DNA from 2 places in the Bradyrhizobium sp. MOS001 genome. Region 2 is predicted to be linked to the other one. Evidence: riboswitches for the same ligand, from Rfam matches in the RefSeq annotation. Region 2 holds a riboswitch; the other holds the start of a gene.

Region 1 (7,638 bases), on a different contig from region 2:
GGCGTGCCGTCATAGCCGGACTCGGCGAGCGCCTTCTTGGCTTCCGCCATGCCGTTGCCCTTGACCAGCGATTCCGAGCCGACGTCGGTCGCGAACGGCGTATCGCAGATGAAGAACGCACCGCAGATCTTGTAGTATTTGGGATTGCCGACGAGCGCGTCGAGCACGTCCTTCTGGTTCATCGCCAGAAGTGCGGCACGGCGGATCTTCGGATTGTCGAAGGGCGGATAGAGGAAGTTCATGCGCCCAAGGGTCTGGTAGCCGAACTTGTTCAGCGTCTCGGTCTTGAGGTCGGCATTGCCTTCAAGGACGGGCAGCAGATCCCACGGCGGCACTTCCATGAAGTCGATGTCGCCCGATTGCAGCGCGTTCACTGCGGTCTGCGCATCCGGCATGGTGATCCATTCGACGCGATCAACCTTGACCACCTTGCCTCCGGCAGTCCAGCTCGACGCCTCCTTGCGCGGCACGTAGTCGGTGTTCTTGACGTACACCGCCTTCACGCCGGGCTGGAATTCACCCTGCACGAACTTGAACGGACCGGAGCCGATCTGCTCGGGGATCTGCTTGTCCGGCGGCGTTTCGGCGAGACGCTTCGGCATCATGAAGGCGACGCGCGAGGACGGCTTGCCGATGGATTCGAGCACGAGGCCGTAGGGCTCCTTCAGCTTCAGCGTGATCGTCTTGGGGTCGGTCGCCTCGATGCTCGCAGTAAACTGCATCATCTGCTGGCCCATGCCGTCGACCGCGGCCCAGCGCTTCAGCGAAGCGGCGCAGTCTTCCGCCGTCACCGGCGTACCGTCGTGCCACTTCAGGCCGTCGCGCAGCGTGAAGGTGTAGGTGAGCTTGTCGTCGGAGATCTTCCAGTCCGCCATCTGCGGCTGGATCTTGAAATTCGAGTCCGTCGCGATCAGCGTGTCGTAGACCATGTAGCCATGGTCACGCGTGATGTAGGCGGTGGTGAAAATCGGATCGATGATGCGCAGATCCGAATGCATCACCGCGGTGATGGTCTTGCTGGCGGCGGCAAGTACCGGCGAGGCCATCGCCGTCGAAAGCGCAACGACCGATAGCGCAAGTGTGGAGGCGAACGCGCGACGCCCCCGGCGCATCAAGCTCAACATAAAAGTTTCTCCTGACGTGAAACTGTTCAAAGGCAGGTTATTGGTTGAGCATTCGGTTCGTTCTTTAGGCGAACTAACCTCATGCGATGCCTTTGTCTTTCGAGACTTGCAGACAGTGTTGAGCGCGTCAATCCGGTTTCGCTGCAGCCCCAAGCGGCGCGCCCACGGGCTCCACAAAGATCGGTTTGGCTCTACAACGCTTTCCGCCAGTCCCGTCCGCGCCAATGCAATGCGCGTTCCATCTTTCGAAGCTTGAGAGACATTAAGATGAATCCAGCCAATCTTCCCTTCGATTCCGAGGCGATGCTTGAGGGCCTGCGCACCTGGGTGGAATGCGAGAGCCCGACCTGGGACGCGGGCGCCGTCAACCGCATGCTCGATATCGCAGCGCGGGATATGGCGATCATGGGTGCGACGATCGAACGCATCAGCGGCCGACAGGGCTTTGGCGGCGTGATGCGCGCGCGCTTCCCGCATCCGAAACAGGGCGAGCCGGGCATCCTGATCGCCGGCCACATGGATACCGTCCACCCGGTCGGCACCATCGAGAAGCTGAAATGGCGGCGCGAGGGCAACAAGTGCTACGGCCCCGGCATCTACGACATGAAGGGCGGCAACTATCTCTCGCTGGAAGCGATCCGCCAGCTGGCACGTGCTTCCTTCACCACGCCGCTGCCGATCACCGTGCTGTTTACGCCCGACGAGGAAGTCGGCACGCCCTCGACGCGGGACATCATCGAAGCGGAAGCCGCGCGCAACAAATATGTGCTGGTGCCCGAACCGGGCCGCGCCGACAACGGTGTCACCACCGGACGTTACGCCATCGCGCGTTTCAATCTGGAAGCGACGGGCCGACCGAGCCATGCCGGCGCAACATTGTCGGCCGGACGCTCGGCGATCCGCGAGATGGCGCGGCAGATCCTCGCCATCGACGCGATGACGACGGAGGACTGCACCTTCTCGGTCGGCGTCGTGCACGGCGGACAATGGGTCAATTGCGTTGCCACGACCGCCACCGGCGAGGCGCTGTCCATGGCCAAGCGCCAGGCCGATCTCGACCGCGGCGTCGAGCGGATGCTGGCGCTGTCGGGCACGTCCAATGATGTCACGTTCAAGGTGACGCGCGGCGTCACGCGCCCCGTATGGGAGCCCGATGCCGGCACCATGGCGCTTTATGAAAAGGCGCGCGGCATCGCCAAGTCGCTCGGCACCGATCTGCCGCATGCGAGCTCTGGCGGCGGCTCCGACGGCAACTTTACCGGTGCGATGGGCATCCCGACGCTCGACGGCCTCGGCGTGCGCGGCGGCAACGGCCACACGCTCGAGGAGTTCATCGAGGTCGAGAGCCTGGTTGAACGCGGGCGCCTGATGGCCGGCTTGCTGGCGACGCTCGACTGACGACGCAGCCTTCGCACTGCACAATGCGTTGGCAGTCGCGGTTTAAATTTAGCCTTGTCTAAAAATGAGGCGCATCGTACTGCTCGATTGTCCACGCGACGATGCGGGAGAGATCGCAACGAGAGTTCAGGCTTTCGTTGCGGCGCCGACGGAGCAACCGCCCCGGAAACTCTCAGGCAAAAGGACCGTATCGTCAGGACGATCTGGAGAGAGGCGGCACGGCCAATGTGGTCGTGACGTCCACCGAAGGGGATAGTCCGGAGCTGACCTCGCCGAGGTCCGCAACGGATCAAGCTCTCAGGTAACCGTGACAGATGGGGCGCCGCCAACGGCCTTTGGCCGGCGGTTAGCCGACTCTAACTCACGGGAGCCCCGAACCTGCTATGACCCATATCGCCATCATCGGCGCCGGCATCACCGGCGTAACGACCGCCTATGCCCTGCTCGAACGCGGATACAAGGTGACGGTGCTCGACAAGCACCGCTACGCCGCGATGGAGACGTCCTTCGCCAATGGCGGACAGCTCTCCGCCAGCAATGCCGAAGTCTGGAACAGCACCGCCACGATCCTGAAAGGCCTGCGCTGGATGTTCCGGCGCGATGCGCCGCTGCTGATGAACCCGCGGCCGAACTGGCACAAATATTCGTGGATGAGCGAGTTCGTCGCCAATATCGGCAACTACCGCGCCAACACGGTCCAGACCACCCGGCTCGCGATCGAAGCCCGCAAGCATCTGTTCGAGATCGCGGAGCGCGAAGGCATCGACTTCGATCTCGAACGCCGCGGCATCCTGCACATCTATCACGACAAGAAGGGTTTTGAATCCGGCCTGCAGGTCAATGCGCTATTGAAGGAAGGCGGGCTCGATCGCCGCCCGGTGACGCCGGAGGAGATCCGCGCCATCGAGCCGACGCTGCGCAAGGACTATTTTGGCGGCTTCTACACGCCGTCGGATGCGACCGGCGATATCCACAAGTTCACGCGCGGACTTGCGGAAGCCTGCAAGCGGCGCGGCGCGACCTTTATCCACGAAGCCAACATCGATTCCATTGCCCAGGCAGGTGGCGGCTTTGTCATCGGCTGGGCTGATCTTTCGGCCAGTGACACTGTCGCATCCGCGCGCGGCATGCTGAAGGCTGATGGCGTCGTGGTCTGCGCCGGTGTGGCCAGCCGCCACTTCGCCGCCCTCCTCGACGAGCGCGTCAACGTCTATCCGGTGAAGGGCTATTCGATCACCGTTCAGCTCGACACTGCCGCAAGCCGCAATGCGACGCCGACCGTGAGCCTGCTCGACGAAGCCGCCAAGATCGTCACCAGCCGGCTCGGCGCCGATCGTTTCCGCGTCGCAGGCACCGCCGAATTCAACGACTTCAACCGCGACATCCGCGCCGACCGCGTGCAGCCGCTGGTCGACTGGGTGCGCAGCAACTTCCCCGGCGTCGAAACGTCCAAGGTCGTGCCCTGGGCCGGGCTGCGGCCGATGATGCCGAACATGATGCCCGTGGTGCGCGCAGGACGCATGCCGGGCGTGTTCTTCAACACCGGCCACGGCCATCTCGGCTGGACCTTGTCGGCGGCGACCGCGCAGATGATTGCCGGGACCATCGACGGCTGGCGCGGGCTCAACGCACCGCCGACCGCACCCTCACTCAGGGTTGAGCGCGAGTTCCGCCATGCATCCTGAGTGGCCGATATCGGAGGCTCGGCGGCCTCTTGCGACCGCCCTGCCCTTGGCACACAATTTGCCCCGAAAGGTCGGCTTCTCCGGCCGGCTTTCCAGCCCGAGTGACAGGCGTGCATGATAGACAGAACCGATTCCACGGGGGCCTCTCGGCCCCACAAGTTCCGCAGCCGGAGATAGGTGCATGCTAGGTTATCTCATTCGCCGCGTTCTGGCCGCGGTGCCCGTGATGGGCGTCGTCGCGCTGTTCGTCTTCCTGCTGCTGCGGCTGACGCCGGGTGATCCCGCCGCCATTCTCGCCGGCGATAACGCGACGCCGGAACGGCTGGAACGCATCCGCGACTCGCTCGGCCTCAACGAGCCGCTGATCGTGCAATTCATCACCTGGGTGAACAAGCTGCTGCACGGCGATCTCGGGACGTCGCTGATCTCCAACCTGCCAGTCATGAAGATGATCAGCCAGCGCGTCGAGCCGTCGATCTCGATCGCGCTCTCGACGATCATTCTCGCTGTGATCGTCGCCGTGCCCCTGGGCGTCATCGCGGCGTGGAAGCACGGCACCTGGATCGACCGTTTCGTGATGGGCCTCTCCGTGCTCGGCTTCTCCGTGCCGGTGTTCGTGGTCGGCTATCTCCTGATCGAGGTCTTCGCGATCGACCTGCGCTGGGTGCCGGTGCAGGGCTTCCGCAGCATCTTCAACGGCTTTGGACCGTTCTTCGAGCGCATCATCCTGCCGACCTGCGCGCTCTCCTTCATCTACATTGCGCTGATCGCGCGCATGACGCGTGCGGCGATGCTCGACGTGCTCGGAGAGGACTACGTCCGCACCGCCCGCGCCAAGGGCATCAACGAGGTCGCCGTGATGATGCGCCATGCGCTGCGCAATGCCGCGGTGCCCGTCATCACCGTGATCGGCACCGGCTTTGCGCTGCTGATCTCCGGCGTCGTCGTCACCGAGAGCGTGTTCAACATCCCCGGCATCGGCCGCCTCACGGTGGACGCGGTGTTGGCGCGCGACTACCCAGTCATCCAGGCGATGATCCTGCTGACGTCGCTGATCTATGTCGTCGTCAATCTCCTGATCGACGTCGCCTACACGCTGCTCGATCCCCGGATCCGGTACTAGGGCTAAGGATAACAACAAAAATGTCCGTCGATAGCCTTCCCCAGTCGTCCATTCCGATCACGTCGCCGCTGCGGCCGCGTTTCGGATTCCTCACCTCGACGCCGATCATCGCGGCGGCCACAATCTTGCTCGCGCTGATCGTGCTGGTCTCGATCCTGGCGCCGCTGATCGCGCCGCACGATCCGGTCCAGCTTGCGCCCTCGCAGCGGCTGAAGCCGGCCTCGGCGCAGTTCCTGCTCGGCACCGACGCCTATGGCCGTGACCTCTTGTCGCGCGTGATCTATGGCGGCCGCATCTCGCTCCTGATCGGCATCGGCTCGGCGATCCTGTCGATCGTCATCGGCCTTGCGATCGGCCTGGTCTCCGGCTTCTTCAAGCTGGTCGATGCCGTCCTGATGCGCGTCATGGACGGCCTCATGGCGATGCCGAGCATCCTGCTCGCGATCGCCGTGGTGTCGCTGTCCGGCGCCAGCATCTGGACCGTGCTGGTCGCGATCACCATCCCCGAAATACCTCGCGTGGCACGCCTGGTGCGCTCGGTCGTGCTGTCCGCGCGCGAGGAACCTTACGTCGAGGCTGCGATCTCGGTCGGCTCCAGCCTGCCGAAGATCATGTGGCGCCATCTGATGCCGAACACGATCGCGCCGCTGATCGTCCAGGGCACCTATGTCTGCGCCTCCGCGATCCTGACCGAGGCCATTCTCTCCTTCCTCGGCGCCGGTATCTCGCCGGAGACGCCGACCTGGGGCAACATCATGGCCGAGGGCCGTCAGTATTTTCAGCTCAAGCCGACGCTGATCTTCTGGCCGGGCCTGCTGCTCTCGATCGCCATCCTCAGCATCAATCTGATCGGCGACGCCGCCCGCGACGCCCTCGATCCCCGCATGAAGCAGCGGGAGGGCAAGTGATGACGGATCAAGTGATGACCAACCCAGTTCTCGACATCAACAACCTCGTCGTCTCCATCGGCAAGAAGCCGAAGGGTGCAAACATCATCGACGGGATCTCGATCCAGGTGCATAAGGGCGAGACACTGTGTCTCGTCGGCGAAAGCGGCTCGGGCAAGTCGGTGACCTCGCTCACCACGATGGGCCTGCTGCCGAAGGGCACGCTGGTTCCAACCGGCGGCAGCGTCAAGCTCGTCAGCGAAGAGATTCTCACCGCGACCGATCGCCGCCTGCGCCAGCTCCGCGCGACGCAGATGGCGATGATCTTCCAGGAGCCGATGACCGCGCTCAATCCGGTGGTGCCGGTCGGCCGCCAGATCGACGAAGTCCTGCGCGCCCACACCAATCTCGACGCAAAGGCGCGGAAGAAGCGCATCCTCGACATGATGGAGCAGGTCCGCCTGCCCCAGGTCGAGCGCATCTTTGCCTCCTATCCGCATCGCCTGTCCGGCGGCCAGCGCCAGCGCATCATGATCGCGATGGCGCTGGTGCTAGAGCCGAAGCTGCTCATCGCCGACGAGCCGACCACCGCGCTCGACGTCACCACGCAGAAGCAGATCCTGACGCTGATCCGCGACCTCCAGCGCGATCACGGCACGGCCGTCCTGTTCATCACCCACGACATGGGCGTGGTCGCCGAGATCGCCGACCGCGTCGCTGTGATGCGGCAGGGCCGGCTGGTCGAGACCGGTCCGCTCGAGACCGTGCTGCGCAACCCGACCATGGAGTACACCCGCAATTTGCTTTCTGCGGTGCCGAGCCTGGTGCCGCGCGCGGCGCGGCCCGAGACCAAGGAGCCGGTGGTGCTGGAGGCCAACGAGCTCGGCAAGGTCTATAAGGAACGCGCCTTCTTCGGCAAAGGCCGCGAGGTCGTCGCCGCCGACAAGGTCACGCTGACGCTGCGCAAGGGCCGCACGCTCGGCATCGTCGGCGAGAGCGGCTCGGGCAAGTCCACCGTCGCACGGTGCATCGTGCGCCTGATCGATCCGACCTCCGGCGGCGTGCGCCTTGCCGGCCGCGAGATCGCCGACATCTCGCGCCGCCTGCTCCAGCCGCACCGGCAGAAGATCCAGATCGTGTTCCAGGATCCCTATCGCTCGCTCAACCCGCGCATTACCGTCGGCGAGAGCATCGCGGAAGGCCCGATCAATTACGGCACCTCGCATGCCGATGCGATGAAGCGGGCGCGCGAACTGCTCGAGCTCGTCGGCCTGCCCGCCGACGCAGTGACGCGCTATCCGCACCAGTTCTCCGGCGGTCAGCGCCAGCGCATCGCCATTGCGCGTGCACTCGCGCTCGACCCCGACGTGCTGGTCGCGGACGAAGCGGTGTCGGCACTCGACGTCTCGGTTCAGGCGCAG
Region 2 (7,638 bases):
TCGCCGACCTCGCGCACGCCTGCGGCTGCGCCGTTCCCGACGGATGTACCGCCGCCCATCGCGAGCTTCTTGCGGGCGTCGGAGAGCTCGCGCTCGAGCTTCTTGCGCTCCTCCATCAGGGCTGTGATGCGCGCCGGGACGTCGTCGATCGAGGTGCGCAGCTCGTTGGCCGCGGTCTTCGCCAGCGCCATGGTCTCGTTGGCGTGCCTGCGCGCGTAGTTGCCGGTCAGCGCCTCGATGCGGCGCACGCCGGAGGCGACCGCGCTCTCGCCGGTCAGCGTGATCAGGCCGATGTCGCCGGTGCGCTTCACATGGGTGCCGCCGCAGAGCTCGACGGACCAGCCGAGCGCGTTGGTGCCGCGCTCCCGCGCGGTCCGGCCCATCGAGACGACGCGGACCTCGTCGCCATACTTTTCGCCGAACAGCGCGCGCGCGCCGGCCTCGCGCGCTTCATCGACTCCCATCACGCGTGTCGTGACTTCGTCGTTCTCCAGCACCACGTCGTTGGCGATGTCCTCGACGCGGGCAAGCTCTTCCGCCGTGATCGGCTTCGGATGCACGAAGTCGAAACGCAAACGATCCGGCGCGACCATCGAGCCGCGCTGGGCGATGTGGTCGCCGAGCACCTGGCGCAGCGCCTCGTGGATGAGATGCGTTGCCGAATGGTGCGCGCGGATCGAGGAACGCCTGCCGTGATCGACCTCGAGCTGCAGCGCGGTGCCGAGCTTCAGCTCGCCGCTCTCCACGGTGCCGACGTGAACGAAGAGATCGCCGAGCTTCTTCTGCGTGTCGGTGACGCGGAACTTGATGCCGCCCTCGCCGCTGAGCACGCCGGTGTCGCCGACCTGACCGCCTGATTCCGCGTAGAACGGCGTCTGGTTGAGCACGATCGCGCCGGTCTCGCCGGCCTTGAGGCTCGCGGTTTCCTGGCCGTCCTTCACCAGCGCGGAGACCACGCCTTCGGCACTCTCGGTCTCATAGCCGAGGAATTCGGTGGCCCCGAGCTTCTCGCGCAGCGGGAACCAGATCGCTTCGGAAGCCGCCTCGCCCGAACCCTTCCAGGACTCGCGCGCCTTGGCCTTCTGGCGCTCCATCGCGTCGGTGAAGGAGGCCTGGTCGACGCCGATGCCGCGCGATTTCAGTGCGTCCTGGGTCAGGTCGAGCGGGAAACCGTAGGTGTCGTACAGCGTGAAGGCGACGTCGCCGTCAAACATGTCGCCCTTCTTCAGGGACGCGCTCTTCTCGTCGAGGATGGCAAGGCCGCGCACCAGCGTCTTGCGGAAGCGGGTCTCTTCCAGCCGCAGCGTTTCCTCGATCAGATTCTCCGCGCGCATCAGGTCGGGATAGGCCTGGCCCATCTCGCGGACCAGCGCCCAGACCAGGCGATGCATCAGCGGCTCTTTGGCACCCAGCAGCTGCGCATGGCGCATCGCGCGGCGCATGATCCGGCGCAGCACATAGCCGCGGCCCTCGTTGGAGGGCAGCACGCCATCCGCGACCAGGAAGGCCGAGGAACGCAAATGGTCGGCAATGACGCGGAACGAGGCCACGGTCTGCTCATTCGGCCCGGCGCCGAGCGCCGACGACGTCGCATCGATCAGATGGCGGAACAGATCGGTCTCGAACACGCTGTCGACGCCCTGCATGATGCTGGCCATGCGCTCCAGCCCCATGCCGGTGTCGATCGAGGGACGCGGCAGATCCACGCGCTCCTCCTTCGTCACCTGCTCGTATTGCATGAACACGAGATTCCAGAATTCGAGGAAGCGATCGCCATCCTCTTCCGGCGAGCCCGGAGGTCCGCCCCAGATGTGGTCGCCGCGGTCGATGAAGATCTCCGAGCACGGGCCGCACGGCCCGGTGTCGCCCATCGCCCAGAAATTGTCCGAGGTCGGGATGCGGATGATGCGGTCGTCGGAGAAGCCCGCGATCTTCTTCCACAGCCCGGCCGCCTCGTCGTCGGTGTGGTAGACGGTGACGAGCAGCTTGTCCTTCTTGAGCCCGAACTCCCGCGTGATCAGGGTCCAGGCCAGCTCGATCGCGCGCTCCTTGAAATAGTCGCCGAACGAGAAATTGCCGAGCATCTCGAAGAAGGTGAGATGGCGCGCGGTGTAGCCGACATTGTCGAGGTCGTTGTGCTTGCCGCCGGCGCGCACGCATTTCTGCGACGTGGTGGCGCGCTGATAGGGCCGCTTCTCGACGCCGGTGAAGACGTTCTTGAACTGCACCATGCCGGCATTGGTGAACATCAGCGTGGGATCGTTGCGCGGCACCAATGGCGAGGACGACACGATCTCGTGGCCGTTCTCGGCAAAGAAGTTCAGAAAGGTCGACCTGATCTCGTTGACGCCGCTCATGTTCATCCAATCGGGTGTGCTTGGACCCGCGATACGCCATCCAAACCGGGCATTTGGGCTGATATCTGCGGGTCAAAGCGCTTTTAGACAAGGCCAGCTGCGCTGTCCAGAAACTGTGCAAGGAGATCAGTGAGTTGCCGCAGGCGCGCAATCCCGTTTGCAATCCCGTTGAAAGCCGCCAGGTGCGCGTTGACAGGCTTGGCCGGCCTGTGGTCTGTACCCATCTGTATCGTACGGCCACGTCGGGAGAGACCGGCTTTGGTGCCGGCGCCGAAGGAGCAACCGCCCCGGAAACTCTCAGGCAAAAGGACCGCGTGGCTTTGACGACATCTGGAAAGAGGCGCCGACGGGCAAATACCTTTTCATAAGGGTTGGCCCGGACTGCGTCCGCCGACGGGATAATACTCTCAGGCACAGCGACAGATGGGGCTTCGACTGGTGTCCATCGGGGAATCGTCCCCGGGGAACCGCCGAGGGCCCCGTAATGCTTGCGCGCCACGACCAAGATTCCCTCAAACGTACGCCCCTTCACGGGCTTCATGTCTCCCTCGGCGGCAAGATGGTGCCGTTCGCGGGCTATGACATGCCCGTTCAGTACCCCGCGGGCGTCCTGAAAGAGCACCTCCATACCCGTTCCTCCGCCGGCCTGTTCGACGTCTCCCATATGGGCCAGCTCGCGCTCCGGCCGAAGTCGGGCAAGGTCGAGGACGCCGCCCGCGCGCTGGAACGGCTGGTGCCGCAGGATATCGTGGCGATCGCCCCGGGACGGCAGCGCTATGCCCAGTTCACCAATCCGGACGGCGGCATTCTCGACGATCTGATGGTCGCCAATTTCGGCGATCACCTGTTCCTGGTCGTCAACGCCGCCTGCAAGGAAGCGGACGAGGCGCATCTGCGCGCGCATCTCTCGGACGACTGCATCATCGATTCGCTTCAAGACCGCGCCCTGATCGCGCTGCAGGGCCCGAAGGCGGAAGCGGTGCTGGCGAAATTGTGTGCAGAGGCGCCCGCCATGAAGTTCATGGATGCCGGCCCGCACAAGGTCGCCGGCCTCGACTGCTTCGTCTCGCGCTCCGGCTACACCGGCGAGGACGGGTTCGAGATTTCGGTCCCCGCGGCCGATGCCGAGCGCCTCGCCAAAACGCTGCTGGACAATCCCGATGTGATGCCGATCGGCTTAGGGGCCCGCGACAGCCTGCGGCTGGAAGCCGGGCTCTGCCTCTACGGCCACGACATCGACACCGCCACCACGCCGGTCGAGGCCGCGCTGGAATGGTCGGTGCAGAAGAGTCGCCGCAGCGGCGGCGCGCGCACCGGCGGCTTTCCCGGCACTGATGCGATCCTCGCTCATTTCGATAACGGCGCAAGCCGCCGCCGCGTCGGCCTGCGTACGGAAGGCCGCGCGCCGGTGCGCGAGGGCGCGCTGCTGTTTGCGGATGACGCCGGCGGCGAGCCGATCGGAAAGGTCACCTCGGGCGGCTTCGGCCCGAGCCTGAATGCGCCGGTCGCGATGGGCTACGTGCCCACGGCATCGAGCGCGCTCGATACAAAACTGTTCGCCGAGGTGCGCGGCCAGCGGCTGCCGCTCACGGTCGCCGCCATGCCTTTCGTGAAAAACACCTACAAACGCTGAGGACAAGACAATGACCACGACGCTGTACACCTCCGACCACGAATGGCTGGCCATCGACGGCGACGTCGCCACCGTCGGCATCACCGACTACGCGCAGTCCCAGCTCGGCGACGTCGTGTTCGTCGAGCTGCCCAAAGCCGGCCGTGCGCTGAAGAAGGCCGAAGCCGCCGCCGTCGTGGAGTCGGTGAAGGCCGCCTCCGACGTCTACGCGCCTGTTACGGGCGAAGTGCTCGAGACCAACGACGCGCTCGCCGCCGAGCCGGCGCTGGTGAACTCGGACGCGCAAGGCAAGGCGTGGTTCTTCAAGATCAGAATTGCCGACAAGAGCGAGCTCGGCGGCCTCATGGATGAGGCCGCCTACAAGGCACATACGGCGTGAGATGAAGCGAACTCTGACCTCATATTCGGTGTCATCACCCGCCTTGTGCGCACTGCGCACTGGGGCGGGTGATCCAGTACGCCGCGGCTTCTCGGCTCAAGCCGTGACGCCTGCGTTTACTGGATGCCCCGCCTTCGCGGGGCATGACGGCGACAGCGAAATCTAAAGCGAGGACCCATGATGACCGCGCACCGCAAATCCAATGGCGACACCGCCGCCACCTTCGTTCGCCGCCACATCGGCCCGTCGGCGCGCGACGTCACCGCAATGCTGGAGGCCGTCGGCGCCAAGAGCGTGGACGCCCTGATGGCGGAGACGCTGCCGGCCTCGATCCGGCAGACCGCCCCGCTCGACCTCGGCAAGCCCTTGAGCGAGACCGAGGCGATCGCGCACATGGCCGAGCTCGCGCGAGAGAACCAGGTCTTCACCTCGCTGATCGGCCAGGGCTATTCCGGCACGGTTTTGCCCGCGGTGATCCAGCGCAACATTTTGGAGAACCCGGCCTGGTACACGGCCTACACGCCCTACCAGCCCGAGATCAGCCAGGGCCGGCTGGAGGCGCTGCTCAACTTCCAGACCATGATCTGCGACCTCACCGGGCTCGACGTCGCCAACGCCTCGCTGCTCGACGAGGCGACCGCCGCGGCCGAAGCCATGGCGCTCGCCGAGCGCCACTCGCGGGTCGAAGCAAAAGCCTTCTTCGTCGACAAGGACGTGCATCCGCAGACGCTGGCGGTGATGCGCACCCGCGCCGAGCCGCTGGGCTGGACCCTGATCGTCGGTGATCCCCTCGCCGATCTCGACAAGGCCGACGTGGTCGGCGCGCTGCTGCAATATCCGGGCTCCTCGGGCGCCGTGCGCGACCTCAGGCCCGCGATCGCGACGTTGAAGGCCAAGGGCGCGCTCGCGATCGTTGCCGCCGATCTCTTGGCACTGACGCTGCTCGCCTCGCCCGGCGAGTTGGGCGCCGACATCGCGATCGGCTCGGCGCAGCGCTTCGGTGTGCCGATGGGTTATGGCGGGCCGCACGCGGCCTATATGGCGGTGCGCGATGCACTGAAGCGCTCGCTGCCCGGCCGCATCGTCGGCCTCTCCGTGGACTCGCGCGGGATGCCGGCCTATCGCCTCGCGCTGCAGACCCGCGAGCAGCACATCCGCCGCGAGAAGGCGACCTCCAACATCTGCACCGCGCAGGTGCTGCTCGCCGTGATCGCCTCGATGTACGCGGTCTATCACGGCCCCGAGGGTCTCTCGCAGATCGCGCGCAACGTGCATCGCCGCGCCGCCGTGCTCGCAGCGGGCTTGCGCAAGCTCGGCTTTGCGCCGCAGTCGGATAGCTTCTTCGACACGCTCAGCGTGGACGCCGGTGCCAAGCGCGCCGAGATCGTCGCGCGCGCGGCTGCCGAGAAGATCAACCTGAGCGTCGGTGAGACGGCGTTGCGCATCGCGCTCGACGAGACCACAACGCCGGCAACCGTCGAAGCGGTCTGGCGCGCATTCGGCGGCACGCTCACCTATGCCGAGATCGACGCCACCACGCGCGAGGCGCTGCCGGAGTCGCTCAAGCGCACCACCGCCTTCCTCACCCATCCCGTGTTCCACGCGCATCGCTCGGAAACCGAGATGCTGCGCTACATGCGCAAGCTCAGCGATCGCGACCTCGCGCTCGACCGCGCCATGATCCCGCTCGGCTCCTGCACGATGAAGCTGAACGCGACGACCGAGATGATGCCGCTGACCTGGCCGGAGTTCGGGTCCCTGCATCCGTTCGCGCCGCGCGAGCAGGCCAAGGGCTATCACGCGCTGTTCGCGCGGCTGGAAAAATGGCTGTGCGATATCACCGGCTATGACGCGATCTCGCTGCAGCCGAATTCCGGCGCACAGGGCGAATATGCCGGGCTGCTCGCGATCCGCGGCTATCATGCCGCGCGCGGCGAGACGCACCGAAAAATCTGCCTGATCCCCTCCTCCGCCCACGGCACCAACCCGGCCTCGGCCGCGATGGTCGGCATGGACGTGGTGGTGGTCGCTTGCGAGAAGAACGGCGACGTCGACGTCAATGATCTCCGCGCCAAGGCCGAAAAGCACTCGAAAGATCTCGCCGCGGTGATGATCACCTATCCCTCGACGCATGGCGTGTTCGAGGAGCACATCCGCGAGATCTGCGACATCGTCCACGACCATGGCGGCCAGGTGTATCTGGACGGCGCCAACCTCAACGCGCAGGTCGGCCTGTCCCGGCCCGGCGATTACGGCGCCGACGTCAGCCATCTCAACCTGCACAAGACCTTCTGCATCCCGCATGGCGGCGGCGGCCCCGGCATGGGCCCGATCGGCGTGAAGGCGCATCTCGCGCCGTTCCTGCCCGGTCATCCGGCGACGCAAGCCGAAGCACCGGTCGGCCCGGTCTCGGCCGCGCCGTTCGGCTCGGCGTCGATCCTCACCATCTCCTACATCTACATTCTGATGATGGGCGGCGACGGCTTGAAGCGCGCCACCGAGATCGCGATCCTCAACGCCAACTACATTGCCGCGCGCCTCGATGCGCACTTCCCGGTGCTCTACAAGAACGCGAAGGGCCGCGTCGCACATGAGTGCATCGTCGATCCCCGTCCGCTGAAGACGACGAGCGGCGTCACCGTCGACGACATCGCAAAACGCCTGATCGACTACGGCTTCCATGCCCCGACCATGAGTTTTCCGGTGCCGGGCACGCTGATGATCGAGCCGACCGAGTCGGAATCCAAGGCTGAGCTGGATCGCTTCTGCGACGCCATGATCGCGATCCGGAAAGAAATCGCCGAGGTCGAGGCCGGCCGCTTCAAGATCGAGGCCTCGCCTTTGCGTCACGCCCCGCACACCGTGCACGACATCGCGGACGACGATTGGAATCGCGCCTACACCCGCGCCGAAGGCTGCTTCCCCGACGGCGTCTCGCGCACCGACAAATACTGGTGCCCGGTCGGCCGCGTCGACAACGTCTACGGCGACCGCAACCTGGTGTGCTCGTGCCCGCCGGTCAGCGACTACGCGGAAGCGGCGGAGTAAGGGATCGTAGCTTCGTAGGGTGGGCAAAGCGACTTGTCCGCCGTAGCTCGAAGAGCGAAGGCGGAAGCGTGCCCACCACCTTTGTGCGCGTTGGAATAGGGTGGGCACGGCGCTTGCTCGCCTTTGCCCACCCTACGGCCCCGAACGCATATCTAGGGTGCAACGAGCGAATGGTTCTGTCGGTTCCACCGCCAAAGCCGTTCGTTGGTCAGAAGCGTACC

What was found. A riboswitch is a leader RNA that binds a small molecule or an ion and turns the genes downstream of it on or off. The one in region 2 is predicted to bind glycine.
Region 1: another riboswitch for glycine. It lies ahead of CT676_RS39465 (D-amino acid dehydrogenase); the one in region 2 lies ahead of gcvT (glycine cleavage system aminomethyltransferase GcvT).

The regions. Positions count from the first base shown of each region.
Region 1 is NZ_SPVJ01000063.1:24,401-32,038, reverse strand. It holds gene CT676_RS39475 (ABC transporter substrate-binding protein) at 1-1,124, opposite strand, end outside; gene CT676_RS39470 (M20/M25/M40 family metallo-hydrolase) at 1,392-2,522, shown strand; glycine riboswitch at 2,617-2,720, shown strand; glycine riboswitch at 2,724-2,838, shown strand; gene CT676_RS39465 (D-amino acid dehydrogenase) at 2,906-4,207, shown strand; gene CT676_RS39460 (ABC transporter permease) at 4,389-5,330, shown strand; gene CT676_RS39455 (ABC transporter permease) at 5,351-6,238, shown strand; gene CT676_RS39450 (ABC transporter ATP-binding protein) at 6,253-7,638, shown strand, end outside.
Region 2 is NZ_SPVJ01000019.1:7,013-14,650, reverse strand. It holds gene alaS (alanine--tRNA ligase) at 1-2,357, opposite strand, end outside; glycine riboswitch at 2,591-2,679, shown strand; gene gcvT (glycine cleavage system aminomethyltransferase GcvT) at 2,842-3,990, shown strand; gene gcvH (glycine cleavage system protein GcvH) at 4,001-4,369, shown strand; gene gcvP (aminomethyl-transferring glycine dehydrogenase) at 4,550-7,417, shown strand.